One region of the Allosaccharopolyspora coralli genome, then DNA from elsewhere that is predicted to be linked to it. Evidence: riboswitches for the same ligand, from Rfam matches in the RefSeq annotation. Region 1 holds a riboswitch; each other region holds the start of a gene.

Region 1 (3,271 bases):
ACGTCGCGTGCACCCGCCGCTTGGCCTGGGTTCCTTCGCCAGGATCGTTGACCAGGAACGGGTACACCAGCGGCAGATCTCCGAGCGCGGCGTCCGGGCCGCAGGCCGCGGAGAGCCCCGCCGTCTTTCCTGGCAGCCATTCGAGGTTCCCGTGCTTACCCAGGTGCACCATGGCGTCGGCGTCGAACTCGTCGGCGAGCCAGCGGTATGCGGCGAGGTAGTGGTGGCTCGGAGGCAGATCCGGGTCGTGGTAGATCGCGATCGGATTCTCGCCGAAGCCGCGCGGCGGCTGCACCATCAACACCACGTTGCCCGCGCGCAACGCGGCCAGCACGATCTCGCCGTCCGGGTTTCGCGAGTGGTCGACGAACAGCTCGCCGGGCGGCGGACCCCAGTGCCGCTCGATCTCCTCGCGCAGCTCGGCGGGCAGCGTCTCGTACCAGGAGCGGTAAGCAGAGGCCGCGATCCGGACGGGGTTGCCCGACAACTGTTCCTCGGTGAGCCATTCCCGGTCTTGCCCGCCTGCGGCGATCAGCGCGTGGACGAGCTCGTCGCCGTCCTGGGCTTCGATGCCGGGAAGTGCGTCGTCACCGGTGATTCCTCCGACGTCGTAGCCTTCGGCGTGCATGTCGCGGAGCAGCTTCACCGCGCTGGCCGGGGTGTCGAGGCCGACGGCGTTGCCGATGCGGGCGTGCTTGGTCGGGTAGGCCGAGAGCATCAGTGCGATCTTGCGTTCCCCGGCGGGAACGTGACGCAAGCGTCCGTGGCGCACGGCGATCCCCGCGACGCGCGAGGCCCGTTCGGCGTCGGCGACGTACTGCGGCAGACCCTGTTCGTCGTTCTCCTTGAACGAGAACGGAACCGTGATCAGGCGCCCGTCGAACTCCGGCACCGCCACCTGCGTCGCGGCATCCAAAGGGGACAGACCTTCGTCGTTGTCCTCCCACTGGGCGCGGCTGCTGGTGAGGCAGAGTCCCTGCAGGATGGGAATGTCGAGGTCGGCGAGTGCGCCGATGTCCCACGCTTCGTCGTCCTCGCCCGCCTGCGCGGTCGCCGGTTTGCTGCCGCCCGCCGCGAGGACCGTCACGACGAGCGAGTCCGCCTTGCGGAGTTCCTCGATCATGTCCGGTTCGGGCGTGCGCAGCGAGGCGCAGAAAACGGGCAGGGCCTGCCCGCCCTTGTCCTCGATCGCCTCGCACAGGGCGTGCGCGAACGCCGTGTTCCCTGCGACGTGGTGTGCGCGGTAGTACAGCAGCGCGACGGTCGGCCCTTCGGTCCGTCGCGGCGTGCGCTCCAGCACGCCCCACGTGGGCAGCGCCACCGGCGGGTCGAAGCCGTGACCGGTGAGCAGCACGGTGTCGGACAGGAAGCCGAAGAGCTGTTCGAGGTTCTGCGGTCCGCCTTCGGCGAGGTAGCGGTGCGCCTCGGCCGCGACGCCACCCGGGACCGTGGAGTGTTCCATGAGCATCGCGTCCGGCGCCTGTTCGCCGCCGAGCACGATGACCGGGCGGGGGCCGGCCAGCAACCAGTCGAGGCCCTCTTCCCAGGCTCGTCTGCCGCCGAGGAGGCGTACGACGACCAGGTCGGTGCCGTCGACGAGTTCGGGCAGGTCCTCGACGCCGAGTCGTGCGGGGTTCGCGAGCCGGAAATCCGCGCCGCTCGCCCTGGCGCTCAGCAGGTCTGTGTCCGACGTGGACAGAAGCAGGATCATGCGGAACGCTCCCGGTCGTGACGATGAGCCCCCAGGGCGGTTTCCCGGTGTTCGCGGAAGTCGGCGCGCGAAGGCGCGGGGAACCGGCACACGGTGGTGGGCGTGCGGACAGAACGCATGGCAACCTTCCTCGGGGGTCCTCGCCCCGGGCTGTCGGTCGCGGCGACCGGAGTCTCCTGGCTTCCGGATCAGCGCTCGCCCCGGTCTTCCCGCCCGCAGGCAGTGACGTCGGTCGGGGTCCGCTCCCCGGTGACAGTGGCGGGACCGCGCCGGACTCGCACCGGCTTCCTCCACCTGTCGCCGCTCGTGGACTCCTACTCTCCGGAACGCAGGCAGGTCGCGTCAAGTTCGGGCCCGCGTCCAGGACTGTTCCGGTGACGGTGATCACCGCACGTGAACGAGGGTTCGACCGCGCTGCGCGACGAGCCGGTCACCCCCCGCCGACCCCGTAGGATCAGCCGGGTGTTGAACAAACCCGGACCGCCGCGCACACGTGAGGACGCCTGTCCCGGCGCCTGGCACGTGCATGCGGCGGCGGACGGGGGACTCGCCCGTATTCGTCTACCCGGTGGCCGTATCACCGCAGGTCAGATGCGATTTCTCGCCGAGTCGGCCAGCGAGCTGGGCAACGGGCAGCTGGAACTGACCTCCCGTGCGAACCTGCAATTGCGCGGTGTGGACGACTCCGACGTCGCCGAGCTCGCGACCAGGCTCGGATCGCACGGGTTGCTGCCGTCCCGCTCGCACGAAACCTGCCGCAACGTCATCGCCTCCCCGTGCACGGGGCTCGACGACGACGGACTGCTCGACGTGTCACGGTGCGTCGAGGAACTCGACACCGCGTTGTGCGCCGTACCGGAGCTCGCGGCGCTGCCGGGGCGGTTTCTGTTCACCGTGGACGATGGCCGTGGAGACGTGTCGACGCTCGGCGGCGATATCGGCCTGCACGCGGTCGGCGCGACGGAGTTCGCCGTGTTGCTGGCGGGCCGGGACAGTGGCGTGCGTGTCGGCCAGGAGAGTGCGGCGCGCTCGGCGATCACGGCGGCCGAGGCCTTCATGCGGCAACGAGCCGCCGAACCGGCACCGGTGTGGCGCCTTGCCGAACTGTACGACGGTCGACGTCGCATCGCCGCGGACCTGGGCCGACCGTGCTCCGAACCGAGCGATCCGCCGTTCACAGAGCCCGTCCGGCCGGGGATCGCGGCGCGGCGCGGCAACCTCGTCGCGCTCGCGGTCGGCGCGCCTCTCGGACGACTCACTCCCCAGCGCGCGAGCCAGCTCGCGGCTCTGGCCGACCGGGCCGGTGGGGACCTGCGGATCACCCCATGGCGTAGCGTGCTCGTGCCGGGGCTCGCCGCTGCCGAGGCCGCTACACGCGCACAACACCTGCGTGAACAGGGTTTCGTGGTGGAGGCCGACTCGCCGTGGAGCGGGATGACCGCATGCACGGGCACGCCCGGCTGCGCGAAGTCCCACGCCGACGTGCAGCGGGACGCGCACCGCGTCGCCGAGTCACTGGAACCCGGCGGCACACCCGTGCACTGGGTCGGCTGTTCGCGG
Region 2 (3,271 bases), 2.4 Mb from region 1:
CGAACAGCGCGTCCTGCACCCCCATGATTCCCAGGCCAATCGGCCGGTGCCGCAGATTGGACCGCCGTGCCTCGGGAATCGTGTAGAAGTTGATGTCGATCACGTTGTCGAGCATCCGCACCGCTGTGGTGACGGTCCGCTCCAGGCGGTGGGTGTCGAGCCCGTCGGCGGTGACGTGCTGCGCGAGGTTCACCGACCCGAGGTTGCAGACGGCGACCTCGTCGGCGCTCGTGTTCAGCGTGATCTCGGTGCACAGGTTGGACGAGTGCACGACCCCCGCGTGCTGTTGTGGCGAGCGCAGGTTGCACGGGTCCTTGAACGTGATCCACGGGTGGCCGGTCTCGAACAGCATCGTGATCATGCGACGCCACAGGTCGACCGCTGCGACCGTGCGGTGCACCGCGAGCTCGCCGCGTTCGGCCGCCGCCTCATACTCGCGGTAGCGCTCGGCGAACGCCGCGCCGTAGAGGTCGTGCAGGTCCGGGGTCTCGTCGGGGGAGAACAGGGTCCAGGTGCCGTCTTGCTCCACCCGACGGAGGAACTCGTCCGGAACCCAGTTCGCAGTGTTCATGTCGTGGGTGCGGCGGCGCTCGTCACCGGTGTTCTTGCGCAGGTCGAGGAATTCCTCGATGTCGATGTGCCACGTCTCGAGGTAGGCACACACCGCGCCTTTACGCTTGCCGCCTTGATTCACCGCGACGGCGGTGTCGTTGGCGATCTTGAGGAACGGCACGACGCCTTGCGACTGACCGTTGGTGCCCTGGATGTGGGCGCCGATGCCGCGTACCGGGGTCCAGTCGTTGCCGAGTCCACCCGCGTACTTCGAGAGCAGCGCGTTGTTGCCGACGGAATGGAAAATCCCGTGCAGGTCGTCATCCACAGTGGTCAGAAAGCAGGACGACAGCTGCGGACGGGTGGTGCCCGCGTTGAACAAGGTGGGTGTGGAGCACATGAAGTCGAACGAGGTCAGCAACTCGTAGAACTCGATCGCACGCGCCTCGCGGTCGTCCTCGTGCAACGCGAGCCCCATCGCGACGCGCATCAGGAACGCCTGCGGTAGCTCGTAGCGCACTCCGTGGTCGTGCAGCAGATACCGGTCGTAGAGCGTTTGCAGGCCGAGGAAGTCGAATGCCAGGTCCCGGTCCGCTCGGAGTGCGTGGCCGAGCCGGTCGAGGTCGAACGACGCGAGTTCCGGGGTGAGCTGGCCGAGTGCGACACCGTGGCGAACGTAGGCGGTGAAGTACTCGGGGTAGCGCCCGCGCATCTCGTCCTGGTCGGCCTCACGGGAACCGTCCGCGAGGTGGCTGAGCGCCTCACGGCGCAGCGAGTCCAAGAGCAACCGCGCGGCGACCAGGGAGTAGTTCGGTTCGGACTCGACCAGGGTCCGGGCGGACAGCGTGAGCGCCTCGGCGAGTTCACGGCTGCTCATGCCGTCGTAGAGTCCGCGCCGGGCTTCCCGCAGTACCGCTTTCGGAGCGACGTCGTCCAGGTCGCCACACGCCTGTTCGACCACTGTGGACACTCGATGCCAGTCGAGCGGCGTTTCGGCGCCGTTGAGGTCAACCACGTGGACCTGTGGTTCTTCCGCTCCGGGTTTCGAGGTTTCCCGTGCGGCTGCGCGTTCTTCCCGGTACAGCACGTAGGCGCGGGCGACGCGGTGGTGCTCGCCCCGCATCAGGGCGAGCTCGACCTGGTCCTGGATCTGTTCGACGTGCACGAGCGGTTCGGTCCCGGCGTGGCGGAACAGCGCCGTGGTGACCTGCGCGGTGAGCTCGGCGACGAGGTCGTGGATCCGGGAGGATCCGGCCGAGCCGGAGCCCTCCACGGCCAGGAACGCCTGGGTGAGCGCGACGCCGATCTTCGTCGCGTCGAACGGGACCGGTGTCGAGTCCCGGCGCAGCACACGGGCGTGCTCGACAACAGTGGGCGGCGGTGTGGTGGCCAGCTCGGTCACGACGCTCTCTCCTCGCGAGTCGACGGTGATCCGGGCGAGGGTGGGCCGCGACGAGCCGCGCGTCTCTGCGCGAGCAGTTTCGCGGCGACCCTCCCTCGGGGTCCCGGACGGCGCGTCCGGTCGGGCGCGCGCCGATGGCAGGTCTTCGGACTCACGGGCGTCCTACTGATCGTGGCTTCCCGGGCCGGAGCCCAGTGCCGATCCCGTCCTGCGTGGGCAGGCCGGGCACGACTGTCGTTCCCGTTCACCGCTGCGGGGCAGTCCCGGATTCGCACCGGGTTCCCTGTTGTCCCGCCGAGCTACGCCCGGCGAACCATCGATGATCACCACACTACATCTAGGGCGTACCTGTGTCCGTGAGGGCCAGATATCGGGGTGGGTCGAGCCGCCTCAATGGCTGGTGAGCACTCCGGTCGCGGCCACGACCAGCGTGGCGACTCCGGTGTCGATCGTCGGATGCGGAACCGGCGCGAACAACGGTGAATGGTTCGACGGCAGGTCGCTGTCCAACGTCCCCGCTTCGGCCGAAGCGGCGAACCGGTCCGCGTCGGTGCCGCCGACGAACCAGTAGGCGGAGGGGATACCCGCCGCCGAAGCGAACACCCCGAAGTCCTCGCTCCCGGTCACCAACGGGGCTGCGAACACCCGCTGGGCACCGAAATGCTCGCGGAACCGTGCGGTCGCTGCCTCGGTCGTGGACTCGTCGTTGACGGTGGCGGGAAACGTGCCTTCCGCGGTGATTTCCGGTTTCCGGTCCGCCCCGGCAGCGGTGGCCTCGGCGTGCACGATCCTGTGCACGGCGTCGAGAACTCGCCGCCGCACCGTTTCGTCGAACGACCGCACGTCGATGCTGAGCTCGGCCTCGGCCGGAATGATGTTGCTCTTCGTCCCGGCATGCAGCGAACCGACGGTCAGTACGGCCGAGTCCGTGGCGGCGACTTCGCGGGAGACGATGGTCTGCAGGCGTAGCACGGTCGAGGATGCCATCACGACAGGGTCCACAGTGGTCTCCGGGCGCGAACCGTGGCCGCCGTGTCCGAACATTCGCACGCGCAGTGTGTCCGAAGCGGACATGATCAGGCCGCTGCGGGTGAACACCTCGCCTGCGGGCATCGGTCCGACGTGCTGACCGAAGGCGACGTCGGGTGTGCCGAAACGTTCGAAGAGCCCGTCGGCGATCATGCCGGCGGCTCCGTCGCCCAGCTCCTCGGCCGGTTGCAGAACGAACTGCACCGTGCCGCGCCACCGGCCCCGGGAAGCCGCGAGCGCGCGGGCGGCGCCGATCAGCCACGTCACGTGCATGTCGTGTCCACATGC
Region 3 (3,271 bases), 620 kb from region 1:
GGAAAGTCGGGTGCGTCGAGGGCGGGGGTGAACATCGCCTGAGGGGTCAGTGTGAGCCCCCAGTAGTAGGTCAGCGCGAACGCCCACCACCGGTGCGACCACAAGGCGTAGGCGGCGACGATCCACGCGAGGTCGCTGAGCTGGAACGGCAGCGACTCGTACAGGTCCCACTGGGCGGGTGTGAGCGCGCGGACCTGGAACGGGAGTTGGAACGCGACCAGGACGACGGCGAACCCGCGGCTCACGACGCGCGCGGTGTCGCGCCCACGGTGCCTGCGTCCGAGCGCGATCAGGAACACCGCTCCCCCGGCTCCGAGCGCGAGGACCGCCCAGTGCGTGCCGCCGTAGGGCACGAACACCGGTTGCTGCGCGAGTGTCGCCTGCTCGAACAGGATCACCACCTCCGTCGCGCCACCTGGAGAACTCATCAGCGAAGGTCTTGCTCGGTGGTCGGGTCGAGGAACCTCAGCGGTTCCGCTGGCAAGACACGACGACAGCCCAGTCCGTCAGGATGCTCAGTCTACGAGAAGGAACGCTTCTCACCAGCATGTTCGGCCGGTGTGGCGGCCGCTCCACAGTGGAACGCCGGTGCCCTGCGAGCCGTTCGCGGGTACGTGCCACCGGCTCGCACTGTCGGCTGCGGGACGGAACTCGGAGCGGAGACGTAAGGTACCCGGAGTGGACCACGCACGAGGAGGATCCGTGACCGACGCACGCACCGGGCCGTTCACCCTGACCTTCGGTGAGCACACGCCGCAGCTCGACGACGGCGCGTGGGCCGCGCCGGGGTCCAGCCTCATCGGCCGTGTGCGCCTCGCGACGCAGGCCAACGTCTGGTACACCACCGTGCTGCGCGGCGACGTCGCCGACATCTCGGTCGGTGCCCGCAGCAATGTGCAGGACGGCGTGGTGATGCACGCCGACGAAGGGTTCCCGGCCGTCGTGGGCAACGATGTGACCATCGGGCATCGGGCCGTCGTCCACGGCTGCACGATCGAGGACGAGGTGCTCATCGGGATGGGCTCGGTGGTCCTCAACGGCGCGAAGATCGGCAGCGGCAGCCTCGTCGCCGCCGGTGCCGTCGTGCTCGAAGGCGTCGAGATTCCGCCCGGCTCGTTGGTGGCGGGCACTCCTGGCAAGGTGCGTCGCGAGCTGACCGGCGACGAGCAGGAGATGATCCGCGCCTCCGCCCGGCACTACGTCGACCTCGCCACCTCCCACCGCCAAGCCCTCAGCGGGTAAGAACTCTCTCACTCGTGAGGCGAACGGCACTTTCGCCTCACGAGACGAGGCGAAAGTGCCGTTCGCCTCGCGCGCGACGCCGTGATCTCGGCCACCACGGCCGGGTTGTTAGGCTCGTCGCGAGCCAGTCGTGCCCACCGGCCAGGGAATCCGGTCGAAGTCCGGAGCTGACGCGCAGCGGTAGGGGCGACGAGCGCGGGAGGCGTCGCGTGTCGACGGTGACCACTGGGCGGGTGCCCGGGAAGGTTCCCGCGCTCTTCGAGCCCGAGCCCGAAGACCTGCTGGCTCCCGGTCGCCCCGAGCACCGGCCGTGTCCCAGCGGGCCCCGCGTCCGGGCCCCGACCGAAGGGCTCCGATGCGAATGTCCACACCGCGTTCGACGCGTCTACTCACCAGCGGCGCTGCCACCGCGATCACCGCGGGCCTCCTCGCGGTCACCGCATGTTCCGGCCCCACCGGCGGCCCGGCCGGACCTCCGGACATCGCGGACAACTGTGGTGTTCCCGTGTCGGTGGACGGTCCTCCGCGACGTGCGGTGAGTCTGAACCAGCAGCAGACAGAGATCATGCTCTCCCTCGGCCTCGAGGACCGCATGGTCGGTACGGCGACCTGGACCGACCCGGTCGCGCCGCATCTTGCGGAGGCCAACGCCAGCGTGCCCCGGCTGGCCGACAACAACCCGTCGCTGGAAGCCGTTCTCGGCACCGAACCCGACCTGGTGCTCGGCGGCTACCAGGCGATCTACACCGACGGAGGGGTCGCGCCGCGCGAACGGTTCGCCGAGTTCGGTGTGCCGACCTACCTGTCGCCGTCGAACTGCTACCCGGAGGAAGCCGAGCTCGGCGAACCAGTGGGGCTGGACGACATCTACCGCGAAGTCCGGGAGATCGCGCAGCTCTTCGACGTTCCCGAACGCGGTGAGCAGCTGGTGACGGAACTGCGCGGGCGGGTCGAGGCCGCGCAGGCGAAGGTCGCCGGTCTCGACGGCCGCGAGAACACCTCGGTGCTGTTCTGGTTCGCCCGCACCGGATCTCCGTACGTGGCCGGGTCGACCGGCGCGCCGGGGATCATCACCCGCACGCTCGGCGTCCGCAACGCCTACCCCGACGTGGCATCGATGTGGCCGCAGGTCGGCTGGGAGGACGTGCTTCGCCGGGCTCCCGACGTGCTCGTGCTCGGTGATCTGACCCGGGACAGCGAAGGCGACACGCTCGAAGCGAAGAAGCGGTTCCTGCGCACCGATCCCGCCGTGTCGCAACTGGACGCCGTCCGAGCCGAGAGGTGGATGCCCATGACGGGGTCGGCGATGAACGTCAGCATCCGCACCGTCGACGGCATCGAAGCGCTCGCCGACCGCCTCGTCGAACTCGACCGCCAGACATGACGGTCGCGCAGGAGCTGCCGCGAGCGGTACGCCGTGTCCCCACGACGGTGTTCGTGACCGTGGGAATGGCGTGCCTGGTCCTGTCCGTCGCCGTCGTCGTCACGATCGGACCGGCGTCACTGTCCGTGCCGGACGTCTTTGAGGTGATCGGGGCACGCCTGGGCTTCGTGGACACCGGCGTCTCCCGCATCGGCCAGGGGATCGTGTGGAATCTGCGCCTGCCCCGCACGCTGATGGCTGCCGTCTCCGGCGCCGGCCTGGCCGTCTGCGGTGTGGTGTTGCAGTCGCTGCTGCGCAATCCGCTCGCGGAACCGTTCCTGCTCGGTGTCTCCAGCGGCGCGTCCACCGGCGCGGTGCTCGTGCTCATCCTCGGGATCGGTGCCGGCGCGGTGAGCCTCACGATGGGCGCGTTCGCCGGGGCGGTGGTCGCGTTCGTGCTCGTGATGGCGCTCGCGAGGCTCGCCGGGGGTGGCACGGCGAAAGTCATCCTGGCGGGCGTCGCCGGAACACAACTGTTCTCGGCGGTGACCTCCTACATCGTCATCACCGCCGCCGACGCCGAACAGGCACGGGGTGTGCTGAACTGGCTGCTCGGCTCGTTGTCCGGGGCACGGTGGGACGACGTGGCCGTGGCGGGCATCGTGT

What was found. Region 1 has a riboswitch for cobalamin ahead of cobN (cobaltochelatase subunit CobN). Riboswitches for the same ligand answer to the same signal wherever they lie in the genome.
Region 2: it holds a riboswitch for cobalamin, as region 1 does, so the genes downstream of both, GIY23_RS05660 (ribonucleoside-diphosphate reductase subunit alpha) here and cobN (cobaltochelatase subunit CobN) in region 1, are expected to answer to the same signal.
Region 3: it holds a riboswitch for cobalamin, as region 1 does, so the genes downstream of both, GIY23_RS14160 (ABC transporter substrate-binding protein) here and cobN (cobaltochelatase subunit CobN) in region 1, are expected to answer to the same signal.

Annotation. Positions count from the first base shown of each region.
Region 1 is NZ_CP045929.1:3,621,548-3,624,818, reverse strand. Features, by position in the region: gene cobN (cobaltochelatase subunit CobN) at 1-1,711, opposite strand, end outside; cobalamin riboswitch at 1,882-2,001, opposite strand; gene cobG (precorrin-3B synthase) at 2,174-3,271, shown strand, end outside.
Region 2 is NZ_CP045929.1:1,186,038-1,189,308, forward strand. Features, by position in the region: gene GIY23_RS05660 (ribonucleoside-diphosphate reductase subunit alpha) at 1-1,945, opposite strand, end outside; cobalamin riboswitch at 2,074-2,287, opposite strand; gene GIY23_RS05665 (amidohydrolase) at 2,345-3,271, opposite strand, start outside.
Region 3 is NZ_CP045929.1:3,005,758-3,009,028, forward strand. Features, by position in the region: gene GIY23_RS14150 (YwaF family protein) at 1-428, opposite strand, end outside; gene GIY23_RS14155 (gamma carbonic anhydrase family protein) at 703-1,242, shown strand; cobalamin riboswitch at 1,351-1,542, shown strand; gene GIY23_RS14160 (ABC transporter substrate-binding protein) at 1,604-2,626, shown strand; gene GIY23_RS14165 (FecCD family ABC transporter permease) at 2,623-3,271, shown strand, end outside.